4 regions of the Paenibacillus sp. WLX2291 genome follow, and region 2 is predicted to be linked to each of the others. Evidence: riboswitches for the same ligand, from Rfam matches in the RefSeq annotation. Region 2 holds a riboswitch; each other region holds the start of a gene.
The links. Region 2 has a riboswitch for thiamine pyrophosphate ahead of thiM (hydroxyethylthiazole kinase). Riboswitches for the same ligand answer to the same signal wherever they lie in the genome.
Positions count from the first base shown of each region.

Region 1: linked by a shared signal. The riboswitch ahead of ACDE64_RS13420 (thiamine phosphate synthase) and the one ahead of thiM (hydroxyethylthiazole kinase) in region 2 are both predicted to bind thiamine pyrophosphate.
Region 3: linked by a shared signal. The riboswitch ahead of tenA (thiaminase II) and the one ahead of thiM (hydroxyethylthiazole kinase) in region 2 are both predicted to bind thiamine pyrophosphate.
Region 4: linked by a shared signal. The riboswitch ahead of thiC (phosphomethylpyrimidine synthase ThiC) and the one ahead of thiM (hydroxyethylthiazole kinase) in region 2 are both predicted to bind thiamine pyrophosphate.

Region 1 covers NZ_CP176755.1:3,139,916-3,144,558, forward strand. The annotation lists gene thiO (glycine oxidase ThiO) at 57-1,235, opposite strand; gene ACDE64_RS13420 (thiamine phosphate synthase) at 1,225-1,950, opposite strand; TPP riboswitch at 2,316-2,423, opposite strand; gene ACDE64_RS13425 (hypothetical protein) at 2,629-3,534, opposite strand; gene ACDE64_RS13430 (serine/threonine protein kinase) at 3,948-4,643, opposite strand, start outside.
Region 2 covers NZ_CP176755.1:4,661,701-4,666,343, reverse strand. The annotation lists gene ACDE64_RS20035 (DUF1129 family protein) at 1-551, opposite strand, end outside; gene ACDE64_RS20030 (alpha/beta hydrolase) at 1,034-1,864, shown strand; TPP riboswitch at 1,963-2,064, shown strand; gene thiM (hydroxyethylthiazole kinase) at 2,202-3,035, shown strand; gene thiD (bifunctional hydroxymethylpyrimidine kinase/phosphomethylpyrimidine kinase) at 3,057-3,866, shown strand; gene thiE (thiamine phosphate synthase) at 3,863-4,549, shown strand.
Region 3 covers NZ_CP176755.1:5,371,986-5,376,628, forward strand. The annotation lists gene ACDE64_RS22945 (ABC transporter ATP-binding protein) at 1-1,250, opposite strand, end outside; gene ACDE64_RS22950 (ECF transporter S component) at 1,234-1,830, opposite strand; gene tenA (thiaminase II) at 1,827-2,513, opposite strand; TPP riboswitch at 2,652-2,754, opposite strand; gene ACDE64_RS22960 (TIGR01777 family oxidoreductase) at 3,167-4,054, shown strand; gene ACDE64_RS22965 (metalloregulator ArsR/SmtB family transcription factor) at 4,232-4,534, shown strand; gene ACDE64_RS22970 (alpha-glucosidase/alpha-galactosidase) at 4,575-4,643, opposite strand, start outside.
Region 4 covers NZ_CP176755.1:1,825,920-1,830,562, forward strand. The annotation lists gene thiC (phosphomethylpyrimidine synthase ThiC) at 278-2,047, opposite strand; TPP riboswitch at 2,289-2,392, opposite strand; gene ACDE64_RS07845 (M42 family metallopeptidase) at 2,450-3,487, opposite strand; gene ACDE64_RS07850 (lipopolysaccharide assembly LapA domain-containing protein) at 3,693-4,046, opposite strand; gene pepF (oligoendopeptidase F) at 4,411-4,643, opposite strand, start outside.

The DNA of each region.
Region 1 (4,643 bases), 1.5 Mb from region 2:
TTTATAGGATTGATCATTGTTGACTTCTTACTTCTTGATGCAGATAAGAGCTAGCATCAAGAGGTGGAGACATGAACAGAGGCAGCATCTACAGAATGCATGAAACGCAAGGCGCGCTCGGGGTGAAAGCAGTTTGGAATGGCTGCATTCCCACGTCCGGCTATCGCATCTGCGATCCATTTGGCTGTACCAGCTGCCAACAAAATCCCATTGCGATAATGTCCAGAGGCAATCCATAATCCGGGCAGCTGCGGTACTGCACCGAGATACGGCAATTCATCCGGTGTTCCGGGTCGTACACCAGCCCAGCAGCGCAGCAGCTCAGCTTCGCCAAGGCGCGGTAAATGGCGCTGACCTTTTAGCAATAATTCCATCACTGCTCCTGCTGTAAAGGTAGTGTCATGCTGTCCCGGTTTGCTTGTTGCTCCTACCCAAATTTTGTGATCATGCTTGGGAATCAAATATATCTGCTCGCCATAGATCGTGTGATGCAGCCACGGTACAGGTGTCTGAAGTTCGATGAGTTCTCCTTTAACCGGAACAAATGGCAATTGCCAGTGTTCAGCCATCAACAGCCTTGATGTACCCAACCCAGAAGCAAGTACTACATGCTCACTGCGTAGTATCGAATCATCGGTCACTACACCGCAAACGGCACCATTACCTCCCGTTTCTCGCAACAGACGGTTCACATCATAATTTCGATAAACATCTGCCCCGCCATGAATGGCTGCACCTACCAATGCTTCGGTAAGTAGCTTAGGAATTAGCTGCAACTCATCCGGGTTGTACATCATACCTTGCTCTGCCCGTATATACGGCTCAACATCTGCCAATCGTATAGCATTCCACCATTCCAACCCTTGCTGCGGGCTAGTATCGGCAGCATTCCCTATAGAGGCAGCAACATTTATAGTGTTGGCAGTATCTTCAATTGGTAAAAGAAATCCTTCCTTGCGCAAACCAATGTCGATTCCAGTGCAGTTATACAAACGCTGCGCAAGCGCCGGATACAATGAACGACTGCGTAATGCGAGTCGCTGCAAATCCTGATGCACAAAATGCTCAGACGATGCAGCCAACATTCCACCTGCTGCACCGGAAGCTCCTGCTGCTGGTCGTTGTTTTTCTACTATCGCGACGTTTGCTCCACGGCTCTGACATTCCAGTGCAATCGCTGCTCCAATTGCGCCCGCGCCAACGACAATCACATCGTACTGTCCTTCATGTCTCATGAATGCCACTCCCTGTTGTCCCGTTCATCTCTCGTGGACGTTTGTTGTAAACTGCTTGTTGCGCAGAACCAGTCTGTTGTATAGCATCTGCATATTGTTGGACTGCTTGCAGCGGAGAACTGGCAGTGAATATGGAAGACATCACCGCTATGCCAGCCGCACCAGCAGCATGTAATTCTGCACAATGATGTGGCTGTATGCCGCCAATTGCGATTATAGGCATATTTGTTGCTGAACAGACTTTTGCCAGTTGCTCTACTCCGCGCGGTTCGACTCCGTGCTTGGACTGGGTAGCGTAAATATGTCCGAATATTGCATAATGACAGCCTTCCTGTTCTGCTTCCCATGCACGTTCAACACTATGAACGGAACGACTGATCGTTAATGAAGATGATTGAGCAATGTTGTGATTGGATTTGGTCGAAGATTTGTTGTCTGACTCAATGCAATCACTGGCGGTATACATAGCTGCAAATTCTGGTAAATGTACACCTCCAACCCCTAATTCCAGCGCCAATTGCGGATGATTATTAATGACAATCAAAAAAGCAGGTATATCTCGCAGCAACATCTGCTGAACGGTCTGTATGATTTGTTGCTCTGTCCAGCTTTTTTCACGAATATGGATTGCTGTCACGTAAGGATGAATACGTACACTAATGTCTATCACACCTTGTTGCGTTAGCGTACCGGGAGTCACTACATGCAGTTCCATTGGATCACCTTCTTTGTATGCTTCGTTTGTATAACTGCCTTGCAGATACCAATATACGCAAAACAGCCACCTTCCAATTGGAAAGTGGCTGTTTATTTTATCGTTATGAAATAAACAGGGTTTGCACTCGGATTCACCTGCAAATCAGTGATCCTTCTGCTACCCAGAGCAAAGGCAGATTCATGAGGTTGAAGATGATCATAATCTATTCCGGTTAACTATTATATTCACATCATTTACCGTATTATATTGCCTGATCGCGATCCATCCCATAGTAACTATCATGTAATAGAATATAACCGATCATGCTGATACAACATTAGATGCTATTTAAAACCCGGAATACGTCTTCATTTCCTCATATCGGATATGCTCTTCCACTTCCCTACGCTGGTATGATCCAGATCAGGTCCAAAGGGTTCGTCAGCAGTATGCTGTCATCTCAGCCTATAAAGGCTCCCCTAGTGCATATGGATATGCTGTTGTCGTTTGAAACATTCTCATCTTAGCAAACCTGTATCAATAAAGCAAATGAAGCTGCTATTTTCATATACAGGTTTATCGCTGTTTATGTAAATGCACCCTGGGTGCACTTTATAATCTGCTAGTTACAATTTATTATTTACCATCTGTTACATGATTAAGCTTAGCAGGTTCAGGAAGTCGATCTGTTTACAATCAAACGGGAGAATATACAAGCGATGGCATTTTCAATGCCAGATGACGAATCCGATGAATGCTAGACCGTTCACCCGCCAGTACGGCTTGCTGTGGCAAAGCTGCATTTTCCTGTTGCTCAAGCTGTTCGAGAATACCCGATGTCAGCAAAAACGATTGTCTGAAAAATTGACCCAATTGTTGCTCTGGCCAATCGAGAACAAGCCGATTTCGCATAAAAGACAGCAGGCGTTGTACATTCCATGCATCCTGTAAAGGCTGGCAATGATTCAGTGTGTATAACTGGCGCTGCAACCCAAAACGACGACTGATTTCGGTTTCTGTCAGTTTGCCTTTCGGTTGATATGCTCCGATTACCGGCATCCATGAAGAACTCCATTCCCAATCCGCATATAATGGGTTGGCAAAAAAGTTGTGCAAGGACTCGCGGTTTTGTCCCAGATTCACAACTACGAGGTCTGCCAATTCAAGCAATGGCAGCTTGTCTTCGCCACAACCTGCATCCATTAACACCAAGTCATAATGATGACTTGCCGCCTGAAATAGATTGTTCCAAAATACAGGATTGCGGTTTGCTTCGTTGTGAGCATGTTGTGTTCCTGCCAGTAAATGAAGCCGATCACGTACTAGCGGCACCATATAATCGGTCACATTGCCTGCATTCAGAATACCTGACTGCTGCAAATAATGCAGACGATCAATGCCAGGCCCGTTCTTCCAGATGTCTGCCACTGGCTCGCTCAAATCCGCTGTAATTCCATATTCTACACCATGTCCACGTTCATCATTATGGCAGAGAAGCAGACGTGCCCTGTATTGCAATGCAGCTGTAATCGCAGTAATAACTGTATGCGCAGACGTTTTACCCTGTCCGTTATCCGGACTCCAAAACATAACCGTCGTCATATTCACTCCTCCTTATCTCCCTGGCTATCCGTGGGATCATAAGCAGTCGGTTTATGATCCTGTTTGTGCGTTTGTGTATACAGGCAACAGAATTGATAGCACATCAGATTGCAATCGATAATGATCATTGGTGCAAATATTTTCTGTAAAAAGTGATGAATCATTGCAACCTTTATCGCAGCCTGTATTGATGTCTGTACAATGTTTGCAGATGGCCCGTATGTGGTATGATGTTTGCTACGAATAGAGAGTGAATAGATGTGGATGAGTTCGCAGATAGCCGTTTAGTACAGCTTATAATATATTACTATTGCTTCAAAGTGATAAAAGGCCGAGTATGGAATGATCTTATGTACCCTGTCCAGTGAATCTACGTCTGAGACTTTTTGCATTCTAATTGTTGAATATCAAATTTAAAACAGGGAAAGATGGAATCGAAAGCGCTTCTTTCGCGGGATGGCGGGCAAATAATTGCGCAAAAGAAGGGTAAGCAATTCGTCCATATCCTGCTGTCGATCAAACGGATCAGGCTGAGCTGGCAACCCATACACATGGTCACTCCCCAATTCACGTTGCAGCCGTTGCACCGCTTCCTCTTGTGCCAGTGGTAAACAATATTGCCATTTCTCCTGCGAATAACGCCTCAAATCATGAACCATATTCAGTATATCCTGATACCGCCATTCCGCCCCAGAGCCAACAACAAGCGGCAAATCAGCGCGTAAAAACTCCTCCAGTCGATCATTGCGCCGATATCCACCAAGATCCAGTATCAAAAAATGATAACTGCCGCTGAGGAGTGAAACAACTTCCGCTCGTGCTGCTTCGCGCCAGTAATCGACCCCTTCCAGTTCAAATCTTCGCGACTCGCGCAGCCTTTCCTGATCGGTCATTCCTTGTAATGCTACCTGCTGGATACGGGCAAATGCACCCGGGTAACTATTCATTTCGACCAGTGCGACTTTGTGCCCAAGCCGGGCAAGGTAGTGAGCGATGCTAACTGCTGTATGAGTTGTACCTGTTCCCGGTGTCGCCCCAATCAAAGCAATCACCTGTGTTGTTTTGTTCCATTTCAGCATAGTCGAAGGATGATCACTTCCGGCTTGAGC
Region 2 (4,643 bases):
ATAATAGCGACCAGAATGACCACATACGTCAATACAGAACGAGCGTTGATCTGCATACGCGGACGATCCAGATCGCTCTTTTCTACTGGCTGATTCGCTACACGCGTGACCAGCTCCACCAGCACGATCGCACCAGCGGCAACCAGTACAAGCGTCGATAGACTGATCTCGCCGACGACACCCGTGCCGCTGACGTTGATTTTGAAAAAGCCGGCAAGTGCTTGCAGTAGAAATACCCACGTAAGCGCGATCCAGACGATCATAATATAATACATCGGTTTGCTGAGTTGCCGGCGCTCCGGCAAATTCTCTATCAACTGAGTGGCATATGTGTCGGAGTCTTTGCCGAACAGCTGTAAGGCGCTCTGCTTCCGTTTCTGTGCATCCAGTAGATGCTGTCCCATTTCCAGCAGCAATTCTTCGCCGGACTGGCGCTCGATCCGGGCATCTCGAACATAGACGATCACATCATCATAATAGTTCAGATTTTCCGTATTGAGCTGATCCCGGATCACATTGATGTCTTTGACCAAATGACGCACTGTACTCATAGCTGTTCCTCCATTTCTCGCTAGATTTTATGATAGTTAAACCGCCTGTCGTCTGACAGTGAATGTTACGGACGAACATGCGGATCATACCTGATATGCAGGATATGTATATTCACTATTACCCGGAATACACGGGATATGTCGCAGGTTATGATGCCATGCGCAGGGCGCTCTGCATCTGATACATATAGCGCTTGCAATCGTACTTGCACGCATGTACCGATCAACCCGGAAACCACTATTTTGCCACACTTTCGCAAGATTGACAATTCACTCGGCAAAATGATATTATAGGAATATAAATAAAACTTACTAAACATATCGGAATTATTTAATTTTAAATGAAATTGTCCATTTGGTTTGCACTTTGCGTTGTGTAGCTGACATGTAGATGGACAGATCTAACAATAGAGGAAATGGATATCGGAGCGCTGATGAAGCCATGCCTCATGCAGCAACCATACAGACAAGGAGGAATTACCATGGAACGGAATATTACGATTCGTCATCATGATGTAGATCTGGCAGCCAGTATTCATTACCCGGCGCAGGAGCACAAGTCGGAAGGCAAGGGTAAAGGGCGAACACCGCTGGTCGTGATCTGCCACGGGTTTATCGGCAATCGGATCGGTACAGATCGCCTGTTTGTCAACAGTGCGCGCGAACTGGCAGCAGACGGATACATGGTTGTTCGTTTTGACTATGCGGGTTGCGGTGAGAGTGGTGGTCAATATGGTCAACAGGGCATTGAGTCCATGGTTGAGCAGACGCGTACCGTATTGGATTATGTCGTCAACTGCAATGATATTGATCCAACGCGTGTAACGTTGCTCGGTCACAGTCTGGGTGGTGCGGTAGCGCTGCTGACTGCGGTGCGGGATCGCCGTGTGAATCATTTGGTGCTCTGGTCGGCGGTTGGTCATCCATTTAACGATATTGTCAAAATCGTCGGTCGCGAAACGTATGAGCAGGCGGTCATTCAAGGGGAAGCAGATCATCAGAGCTATACGTTCACGCCGGCTTATTTTGAATCGTTGGGCAACTTCCAACCGTTCCAAGAAGCACGCCGGTTTACTGGCGATGTGCTGGTCGTGCATGGCACAGGCGACGATGTGATTCCGGTCGACTATTCGTTCCTATACCAAAAGGAATTTTGGACACGGACGGAAGGTCGCTGTGATAAGCAGATTATTTTTCAGGCAGACCATACGTACTCATCCGGTCCGCATCGACGCGAACTGCTGGATCATACGCGCCAATGGCTTGCCGAGCGCGAAGCGGCACAGACACAGTGGCAGCACTGGATGATCTGAGTATCGTACACCGATCCTTTTTTGCCAAATGATCATGAGCGTGATATGGTAAACATGCAACAACTAGTATAGGCACAATCAAACTGTATAGGTTATACGCATTTCACTAGGGGAGCCTGACGGCTGAGACGGAATATTGTTCCGGACCCTTGGAACCTGATCTGGATGATACCAGCGGAGGGAAGTGGAACATCGATTCGTTCATGCAACAGACAGCCATTGTGATCATAACATGGCGGTTTCTAGTGAAAGGATACGACCCACCTGTCTCCTACGGGAGAACGGTGGGTCTTTTTGCGTTTGTTTGTATTGTAAACCATCTGAAGGAGGAAATAGAATGTCTTTTTTGCGAACGGTACGGGAGCGTCAGCCGCTTGTTCACAATATTACCAATGTTGTCGTTACGAACTTTACTGCGAATGGATTGCTGGCGCTGGGCGCCTCGCCATTTATGGCATTTGCACATGAGGAAGTAGAGGATGTAGCAGCGATGGCAGGAGCCGTCATGCTCAATATCGGTACGCTTGATCCGTATGTCGTGCAGTCGATTTTGTTAGCAGGCAAAGCGGCGAATCATGCCGGTGTACCGGTAGTATTCGATCCGGTAGGTGCCGGAGCGACGCCCTACCGCACCGCTTCTGCTCAGCAAATTACGGAAGAAGTGCGCGTCGATATTGTGCGCGGCAATGTGGCGGAAGTTGCCAACGTCATTGGAGAAGCGTGGCAGATCAAAGGCGTCGATGCAGGCGGCGGAGATGGCGACCGCGTACAACTGGCAATTCGGGCGGCGCGCCAGTTGCACTGCATCGTGGTCATTACAGGTGCTGAGGATCTGGTGACAGATGGGGATCAAGTGTATGGCATCGCCAACGGTCATCCTCTGCTCACACAGGTCACAGGAGCAGGTTGTCTACTTAGCTCGGTTGTGTCTGCATTTGCTGCGGTTACGGATGGAAGTCGGGCGCAATTGTTGCAGTCGTCGGTAGCGGCGTTGACCTTTTACGGAGTAGCTGCGGAGCTGGCGGCGGAACGTGCCGGGCAGCATGGAACGGGTAGTTTTCAGATCGAGCTGTTAAATATGTTAGGTACGGTTACGCCGGAGCAAGTACAGCAGCGGGCGCGTATGACTCAGAAATCAGACATTCATCAGCCAGATCATCATCTATCTTGAACAGAAAGGAGAGAATATACGATGCGTATTCATCAGGCATTAACGATTGCTGGCTCGGATAGCGGCGGCGGTGCAGGCATTCAGGCAGATCTGAAAACATTTCAGGAGCTAGGAGTATACGGTATGTCCGTAGTGACCGCTGTTACCGCGCAAAATACTGCCGGCGTACAGGGCGTATATCCTGTTGAGCAGCAAGGTGTGGTCGCGCAGCTGCATTCCATCGGCGACGATCTACAGCCGGATGCGGTGAAGACCGGCATGTTATTCAGCGCTGACATTATTCGCGAAGTGGCAGCAGCCGTGCGACAGTATGAGTGGAGCAAGCTGGTAATCGATCCCGTGATGGTGGCAAAGGGCGGTTCCGTACTGCTGCAACAACAGGCGATGCAAGCGCTCATTCAGGAGCTATTGCCGCTGGCGGCAGTCATCACGCCCAATGTACCGGAAGCGGAACTCTTAACGGGTAACACCATCCGCACACTAAGCGAACGCGAACAGGCGGCGCGGCAACTTGTTCAGATGGGCGCTCGTGCCGCCGTTATCAAAGGCGGGCATGATACATCCACCGCGCAAGCAGTCGATGTACTGTTCGACGGTACGCAATTTCATTATGTAGAGCGTCCGCGTGTAGACACTCCGCATACGCATGGCACGGGCTGTACCTATTCCGCAGCTATGACCGCTGAATTAGCCAAAGGCAACGGATTGCTGGAAGCAGTACAAACCGCCAAAGCATTCGTGCATGCAGCAATCGAAGACGGATTGGGCATCGGCTCCGTACACGGACCGACCAATCATTTTGCCTATCGAAAAAGGGGTGCTGTACGATGAATCATCTACCATCCAGCGGTACGACAACACGCATACAATGGATACGTGAACGCTTGCCTCTTTATCTCGTCATGGGCAGTGTGAATTGCAAGCATACGCCAGAGCAGGTACTGGAGCAGGCGATTGCCGGTGGCGTTACGCTATTTCAATACCGGGAAAAGGGCATACAAGCGCTGCACGGCTCAGCATATGTGAAGCTGGCACGGCGTTTGCAGGATATTTGCCGGAAGCATCAGGTGCCGTTTATCGTGAATGACGATCTGGAGCTGGCATTGGAGCTGGATGCGGATGGGCTGCATGTCGGACAGGACGACGCCCCGGCAGAATGGATACGTGAGCGCCTCGGTCCTGACAAAATTGTCGGCGTATCGTCCCATTCACTAGTCGAAGCCAGCCGCGCCATCGCCGCGGGAGCAGACTATCTGGGCATCGGTCCGATCTATCCCACCACATCCAAAGACGATGCAGAGCCAGTACGCGGCACAGAAGTTATCCAGCAATTACGCCACTCTGGACTGACTATCCCACTGGTCGGCATCGGCGGCATTCACGAACATAATGCTGCGCCGGTATTAATCGACGGTGCCGATGGTGTCGCGGTCATCTCCGCCATTGCTGCGTCTGACGAGCCTTCAACCGCAGCACAGCATTTGAAAAAAGTGATCATGGAACACTTAGGTTGAAGGTTATTCCGCATCGTTTGAGTTGCTGTGTGCATTTGCCTATAATGGGATTGAAAATCTCCTGTGTGTATACGAGCTGCGTATGATCCTACTG
Region 3 (4,643 bases), 710 kb from region 2:
TCTATCGTCTTCTGCTCCACTTGTACCTCATCCCAGCCGCGCTGTCTGCCGCCAAAGGCGATCTCGTCATACACCGTATCGGTCACGAATTGCAGCTCAGGATTTTGAAAAACAAAGCCCGCTTCATCGTATAAGTCGCGATCATGCCATTTGCGTAGCTCTTTGCCTTGAAATAAAATCTTGCCGGATAATGCTGGCTCCAGTCGCAGCAGACTTTTGAGAAAGGTGCTTTTGCCGCTACCATTGGCACCGACGATCGCGATCCACTCCCCTTGCTGACAGCTCACATTCAGCTCTTTCATGACCGTACGGCGACTGTAGCCGATGTTCAGTCTATCAGTTTGCACAATCGTTGCTGTCACGTCGGTTTGCGGTAGCTTTAAGAGTGGAACATCGCTGGATCGCTTCGTTGGGTGCGAATCAAGGCTGCTTATTCTGGATTCCAGCTGCTTCGTCAGTTCTAGCGCCAGCGGATGGGCGGGATTGGAGCAAACGTCTTCCCAGCGGTATGGAAACAGACGCGGTAGCCAGATCCCCGCTGCTTCCATCTGTGTCCGATACTTCGTAATCATCTGCGCAGGTGCGCCATCGGCGATCAGTTGACCGTGTGCATCCAGTAAGATCACCCGATCCATCCATTCCACACAACCATCCAGCACATGCTCCACCACGATCATCGTATGCCGCTTCTCCCGCCCTAACCGTTCCAGTAGAGCGAAGATATCGCGCCGACTGGCAGGATCAAGCTGGGCGGTCGGCTCGTCGAAGAATAGCACCTCCGGTTCCAGCGCCAACAAACAGGCAAGTGCCAGCCGCTGCTTCATGCCACCGGACAGCGTCTCGATGTGTGTCTGGCGATCCACATGCAGACCGACACGCTGCATCACCTCGTCGATGATGTGATCCATCTCGGTACGCGGCACGGAACGATTTTCCAAACTAAACGCAATCTCCTCATCTACCCGCAGCATGCAAAATTGCGAATCCGGGTCCTGAAACATTACGCCACAGGCTGGCTGGCGAAATACGTCGCCGGATAGCTCTGCTTCCTGATGCTCCGGAATAATACCTGCCAGCACAGATAACAGTGTGGATTTGCCACCACCGCTCGGTCCGAGAATAAGCACCTTTTCCCCCTGCTGAATCTCTACATTCAGCTTATGCAGCACCGGCTGCTCCCGATTGTAAAAGCGTACCGACATGTCCCGGCAACCAACATACGACGCTTGATCATCAGGATGCGATGCCATGAGCATTTCCTTTTCTGCGGCGCGATTTCATCATCTCGTACGAGTCCAGCACGCCAGTACGACCGAGTGCCTCAACGACCCCTTTGGCAAGTAAACCGCCAAGCACGATACCACTGACCACCTGAATGCCTAGCGTCAGCAGGAACATCGTCGTTGTGTAATAGCCGAACCCATTGGCGATTACGCTATATACCATACTGCCGACCGCTGCCAGTGCGCCGGACAGCATCATCGTCCACACATTGAATGTGCGATAACCAAAGATGGCAAAGGCGATCTCCGCCCCCAGCCCTTGGAATACGCCGATCAACAACGCTGACAATCCAAAATGACTGCCTGTCAACATCTCCACTGCCGCTGCTGCTACCTCAGCGATCAGCGCTGCGCCTGGTTTGCGAATAATATACGCAACAATCGGGCTAGCGATTACCCAGATGCCGAACATAAAGCCTGCTCCGACCGGACCGACAATCGCTGAGATCGGAATCCACAGCGTTGACCAGCCAAGATAGATCACTCCACAGGCAACGGATAAAATAACGGTGAGCACAACCTCTTTCATTTTCCAATTCCAGCTCATACGTGTGCCACCTCCAGCGATACGGGCCAATCCTGAAGCGTATACGCCATATCCCAGAACATATACTCAAACTGACAGCTCAGAATAAAATGTTGCTTCATCCGCTCACGATGAGCTGGTGTGCTCTGCTCTGCCAGCTCATCCAGCCGCTCACAGAAGCGCGCAGTAATGCTATCCGTCCGATTGCCATAGAAGTCAATCCATTCGTAAAACGGATGATTCTCATCCGGCTTCACTTCCTCCCATAGTCGTGCACCAATCTCCCAATACGTCCACGGACAAGGCAGTAGCACCGCCAAAATATCACCCAGATCGCCCTCCTGCGCAGCCGTCAGCATATGGCGAATATAATGATGCGCCGCTGGAGCGAGCGGATATCCTTGCAAATCCTCATACTTCACACCCGCTACCTTGCAAAAATTGTTATGCGGATGAATCTCGCTATGTAGCACAAACGAGATCTGCTCGTTAAATACCGCCATATCCTCGCGCCGCTCACACTTGGCAATCGCCGTTCCGTAAATGCGCATAAACGCATTTAAATATTCAAAATCCTGCTTCACATAATGCGCTAACTGCTCCGGCTGCAATGTCCCGTTCGCAATCCCGCGCACAAATGTATGATCAAAAATCGCCTCAAAAATCGGATTCGCCGCCTGACGAAGCTCCTGTGAAAAACTCATCATTCATCTCTCCCCTGTCTGAAATGTGTGAAAGCACCTTCTGACCGGAAAATGGATTGTCGCAGACCTGTATATGCATATACGCAAAAAAGCCGCCCCCTATGGAGCGGCAGTATAAACGGCATCATCAAATTGATCCCTGCACGGTCTCCACTTTCCTACGCTAGTACGAACTAGATCAGGTTCCAAGGGTCCGGGACAATCCCGTCTCAGCCAGTATATGGCTCCCCTAGTGGTCTTTCGATTATGAAACTGCGTGTCATAGCCGTGTCGGTGATCACAGGCACAGCAGAAGACAACGCAGTCTGTTTGACTGCCTCCTACTCTACACACCATCCTTCCGACTGTCAAGAACATCCAACCCCTATAGCAGTCGGCGAATGGGTACTGATGATAACATAGCCTGTGCCATTTGAACGAGAACGCATCTGCTTCTTGCGTTGTGTTTTTACAAATATTTCAATCATGGCATTGGGAATGGTTTATAAATAAGTAAGATGGCTGTTATGTTACTGTCCAATCGGTTTATCGTGTGCATCCTATGCTATTGGGTATTTCATCCTTTGCCGAGTTCCATTATTGAGTTCCCTATAGACGACAAGTGTACGCTTTGCGATCAGATTTCACCAATCCTTAGGAAATGAGCTGGTACCATGAGCAACAAAGTCGTGCTTGCTGGCGGCACAGGATTTATCGGTCAGTATTTTGAAAAGCGCTTTCTTGATATGGGTTACGAAGTAATTATCATCTCGCGTCGTCCGGGTCATGTGTCGTGGCACGATCAGCCAGGCATCGTCCGTGCGCTGGACGGGGCGCAGATGGTAATCAATCTGGCAGGCAAATCGGTCAATTGTCGATACAATGAGAAGAACAAACGCGAGATTATGAATTCCCGCTTAGAAACGACGCGTGCGCTTGGTCATGCGATGCAGAGCTGTTACTCCCCACCACCGCTCTGGTTCAACTCCAGCACGGCAACCATTTACCGCCATGCCGAAGATCGTCCGATGACCGAGACGGCAGGCGAGATCGGCACTGGCTTCTCCGTTGAGGTAGCGAAGGCGTGGGAACAGGCATTTTTCGAATTCAAATTGCCGCATACTCGCCAGATTGCGCTACGTATCGCCATCGTACTAGGACCGGGCGGCGGAGTCATGACGCCGTATCGCAATCTCGTACGCTTCGGACTTGGTGGCAAGCAAGGTTCAGGCAAACAGCGCTTCAGCTGGATTCATGTTGAGGATCTGCTGGGAATCATCCTTTTCCTACGGGATCGCAAGCAGCTGGACGGCATCTTCAACTGCTCCGCACCGAACCCAGTTACTAACGGCGAACTGATGGCATTGTTACGCCAGAATATGCACAAATTCATCGGCATGCCTGCTCCGCGCTGGATGTTAGAAATGGGCGCAGCCATGATTCGCACTGAAACCGAACTCATCTTGAAAAGCCGCTGGGTCGTGCCCAATCGGCTAGTCAAAGAAGGCTTTATGTTCCGATTCGGCAGACTGGAGCGCACGCTGGAAGATATTTTGAAATAGCTGGAAATTCCTTTACAATACATGTATACGCCTGATCAGGATCACATCATTCCACACGATGATCAGATCATCCGGCATGATGTCCTCATCCATAGCAAGCCCTTGTTTCGTGTAATAACGTATAACCCAAGTGTGCACTCTCATTCGCCAACGATTCTACATTAGGAGACATTGCCCATGAACTCTTCCTATCTCAACGCACAAAATCGCAACAAAACGACTCGTTTTCTAAACGGACTGGCTGATCCGGTACGTCTGCACATCCTGTCGCTGCTCGGACGCAAAGGCAGAATGAATGTAGGCGAGATTGCCTCTAACTTTCACGTTAGCCGTCCCGCCATCTCGCATCATCTACGCATTCTAAAAGATGCGGATATTGTCAGCTATGAGAAGATTGGACAGGAAGTATATTATTGGATGGATCAGGAATACGTCGTGTCTCATCTGCACAATCTCGCCAATGAGATGGATTCCATGTAAAGTACCCTACGCTACTACATAGCCTTGCTTTGCACAAGATTTATTTGGTCGTGAAATGAACGGGCTGTGGGATCTTCCATGTATCGTGGTTGCGGAATACCGGCAACCA
Region 4 (4,643 bases), 2.8 Mb from region 2:
GATATAGAATACGTTCTACAGCAATTGAATATATGAAGAACTCCCTGTGCATAGTAGAATCAACACCTGTTGATCCTGATGCGACAGGGAGTTTTTGTTTATATTTTCCCATGACATACATGAGTCGATGGAAATGCAAAGCAATCCATACATATCATTCGTCATATCAATGGGAGAGTAGCCTTGAGGTGAATATATCGTTGTTCGTACACACTACCGGATCAACATCTTCTGCTTCTGCTATATCAGTACGAAGGATATAGACCACGCAAGTCTATCAACCATACACACTGTTCGTCGAGCCTTGCCGCGTGCGATACGTTTCCGCCATCTGCTCCATACCTGACTCAATCGCTTCTTCCGGCGCAATTCCATCCCGTTCTGCCAGATCGCGAATATCCTGCGTAATCTTCATACTGCAAAATTTCGGGCCGCACATGGAGCAGAAATGTGCTGATTTGGCACCTTCTGCGGGCAGTGTCTCATCGTGATAACTCATCGCCCGCTCGGGATCGAGTGATAGATGAAACTGATCGCGCCAGCGGAATTCAAACCGCGCGCGGGACAGTGCATCATCCCGATAACGGGCGCGCGGATGACCTTTGGCGAGATCGGCAGCGTGCGCAGCAATTTTGTACGTGATAACGCCCTCTTTGACATCCTCGCGATTCGGCAGACCGAGATGCTCCTTAGGTGTTACATAGCAGAGCATCGCCGTCCCCATCGAGCCAATCATGGCTGCTCCAATCGCACTCGTAATATGATCGTAGCCCGGCGCAATATCTGTTGTTAGCGGACCGAGTGTATAAAAGGGGGCTTCCTTGCACACATCCAGCTGTCGATCCATATTTTCCTGAATGAGCTGCATCGGGACATGCCCTGGACCTTCAACCATTACCTGCACATCATGCTGCCAAGCGATCTGCGTCAACTCACCTAGCGTATCCAACTCAGCAAACTGAGCTTCGTCATTCGCATCCGCAATAGAACCCGGACGTAGTCCATCCCCCAGCGAAAAGCTAATATCGTACGCCTTCATAATCTCGCAAATATCTGCAAAATGCGTATACAGAAAGTTCTCTCGATGATGCGCCAGACACCACGCTGCCATAATCGATCCGCCGCGACTGACGATGCCGGTTACGCGCTTCGCAGTGAGCGGAATATAACGTAATAGCACCCCGGCATGAATCGTAAAATAATCCACACCCTGTTCTGCCTGCTCAATTAGTGTGTCCCGATACATCTCCCAGCTGAGATCCTCCGCCTTACCATTGACCTTTTCCAATGCTTGATAAATCGGCACTGTACCGACCGGCACTGGCGAATTGCGGATAATCCATTCGCGCGTCGTATGAATATTTTTGCCAGTGGAGAGATCCATAATCGTATCTGCGCCCCAACGCGTCGCCCATGTCATTTTCTCCACTTCCTGCTCGATAGAGGAAGCAACTGCCGAATTACCGATATTGGCATTGATCTTCACATGAAACCGGCGTCCGATAATCATCGGCTCCAGCTCAGGATGATTCACATTCGCAGGTATAATTGCACGTCCGGCAGCAATCTCGGCACGTACCACTTCCGGCGTCATCCCTTCGCGAATAGCGATATACTCCATCTCCGGCGTAATGATGCCACGGCGAGCGTAATGTAGCTGGGTCACATTATGTCCCGTTTTGGCACGTAGAGGTTGGAGCCCGTAGTCTGGAAACTTCTCCGCGCCGTGCAGCTCCGCTTTTTCCATACTGGTGAATCCGTTATCCTCTGGCTGCTCTGTTCGCGCATCAACCGGCTCACAATCACCGCGTTCAGCAATCCAGCCTGCGCGCAGTGGAGATAATCCCCGACGAATATCAATGGTTGATTGCTCGTCAGTGTACGGTCCGCTCGTATCGTACACCCGTAGCGGTGCATTGGCAGTTTCCACACCGCGTAATTCACTCGGTGAAAGGGCGATCTCGCGCTCTGGCACCTGAATGTCGGGACGTGAGCCGATTGTATACACTTTGCGGCTACCGGGCAATGGGGTTGTTAGAATAGGCATAGTCAAAAATCCTCCTACAGTTATACGGATAACATCCATCGTAGACTGCTGAGTAGGGAATATGGTGGGGCGGCAACCAGTACAGTATGTAACCAATACATCAGTTGCAATCCGCAACCGACATGTTTGCCATGCTTGCATATATTATCCTATTATCTTCTTCGATTCACCGAACACGACAAAAAGCCGCCTCCGGCGAACGGAAGCGGCAAATAAGACCACAGGCAAACAAAATAAGCCGGTCATCATTGCACCACTTTCCTACGCTGGCATAACCCAGATCAGGTTCAAAGGGACCAAAGCTACGCTTTATCTCAGCCCATACGGGCGCCCCTAGTGGATGTCTCGCTGTACACTATACTTGGTCGGCAAACGTTCTGTCAACCTTTGCCATGATAGTGATTATTCGGTAATATAAGCTGCTAGCAGACGTGCAGTGTTAATAACGGCATCGCTATGTGTACGCTCCATAGAGTGCGAAGCATGTACGCCGGGTCCGATCAACGCCGCCCGGATATTGTTGCCACCACGCAGTGCAGCAGAGGCGTCAGAACCGTAATGTGGATACACATCAAGCGCAAACGGAATCTGTTCACGCCGTGCCAACTCAGCAAGCTTGCCAGTCATCTCATAATCGTAAGGACCGGAGCTGTCTTTGACACAGATCGATACATCCGTTTCTTTACATGACAGATCATCACCGATACAGCCCATATCAACCGCGATCATCTCGTCGATATCGCCTGGAATATAGGCGGTGCCGTGACCAACTTCCTCGTAGTTGGAAATGAGTAATTTCACTGTATGACGCGGCTTCCATTGGTGAGTATGCGCCGATTCCAATAGCCCGAACATGGCGGCAACACTCGCTTTATCATCCAGATGGCGGGATTTGATATATCCGCTATCTGTCATTACCGGACGCGCGTCGAAGGAGATATAATCGCCCACCGCAATGCCAAGTGCGTCGACATCTTCTTTCGACGCAACAACCTCGTCGATTCGCACTTCCATATGATTTTCCGTTCGCTTTAACGTTTCCGCGTGATCATATACATGCACCGACGGCTCGGTAGAGAGGATTGTGCCGGTGTACATTTTGCCACTGCGAGTATGGATGATACAGTATTCATTTTCAATGCTATTCATCGTAAAACCGCCGACCATGGTCATGCGGATTTTGCCATCCGGTTTGACAGCACGAACCATCGCACCTAGCGTATCGACATGACCGCTTAATGCAATCGTGCGTGAATCATCCTGACCAGCAAGCGTCAGAATCAATCCGCCTTTATGGTTATAGTCCGCCTGTACTCCCAGTCTGAGTGCTTCCTCATGCAGTGTTGCTAGCAGGTGATGCGTGTAGCCTGTCGGGCTAGGCGTTGCCAGCAGCTGCTGAAGCAGGGAAAGGGTGTACTCGCGGTTCATCGTAATGGACATGTTCAATCTCCTTTTGCACAGTCAACACAGGCTGTACGACATAGTCAAAATTCCAGTGAGCCTCCAAAGGCACAATATAAACAACATACCAGTTTTGCCTAAGCTTAGCCAGTAAAAATCCACCTGTGCAACGCCGGAGAGTCCAGCAGGCAACAGGTGGATGCGTCTAACAGGTTATTCAGCTACGCTAGATGATGCGAATCATTTACAACTTGCGATCCGAAAAGGACGAGACTGCCGGATCTTCTTTGCGATCATACATATTGTCAAACTCGACATCGCCGACTGGACCGCTATCGGCAACAGGTGTTTCACCCAATTGAGCGATTTGCGCTTCCAGTTGTTTCACTTTACGTTGCAACCGATACTGACGATAAATACCGTAAAATCCGACGATCAAACCGCCTGCGAGCGTACAGCCGAGAATGAGCAGAATCAGCGGCAACTGCACGACATTAAACATCAGATTGACCTGCACCGGATTCACATTAATGACTGCGAAGATTGCAATAACAACCGCAAAAATCAATCCCAGAATCAGTGTCCATTGAAATTTCATTGTACATAACCCCTTTCAAATCTTCATCTTACATGGCATAGATTGTCTACTACTATATAAAGTAATTAGAGACAACATAAACATCCATATATCGCTTGTTAGCTTCAATGTACACACAACAAGCACGCCTGCGCAGCGAACAAGCAGTTCGAGGCAGGCGTGCGGCAGCTTGATGAGGACTGACAGGGGAGAAGAGACTAGAGCTGCCCGGCAATCTAGCAATCTGGATAACGAATTGCCGGTGTGAATACAAACGTTCCGAATAGGATCGATATTACTATCATCAACAATCGATATAACATCCATCAGCAAAGGCATATCATCTGTATCGTATGCTTGCACTACATCCACTATATACAGCGTATTAGTTGGACAGTTGTTCCATTTCACTAACCAGACTTTCGAATACGCTCATCGCTTCACGGATCGGCTGTGGTGTAGACATATCCACCCCGGCTTTTGCCAGAATATTGATAGAGTAGTCACTACCACCGCTTTTCAGGAAACCGAGATAACGGTCGACTGCGGGTTGACCTTCTTCGAGAATTTGCTTCGAGAAGCTGGTTGCTGCGGAGAAGCCAGTTGCATATTTGTACA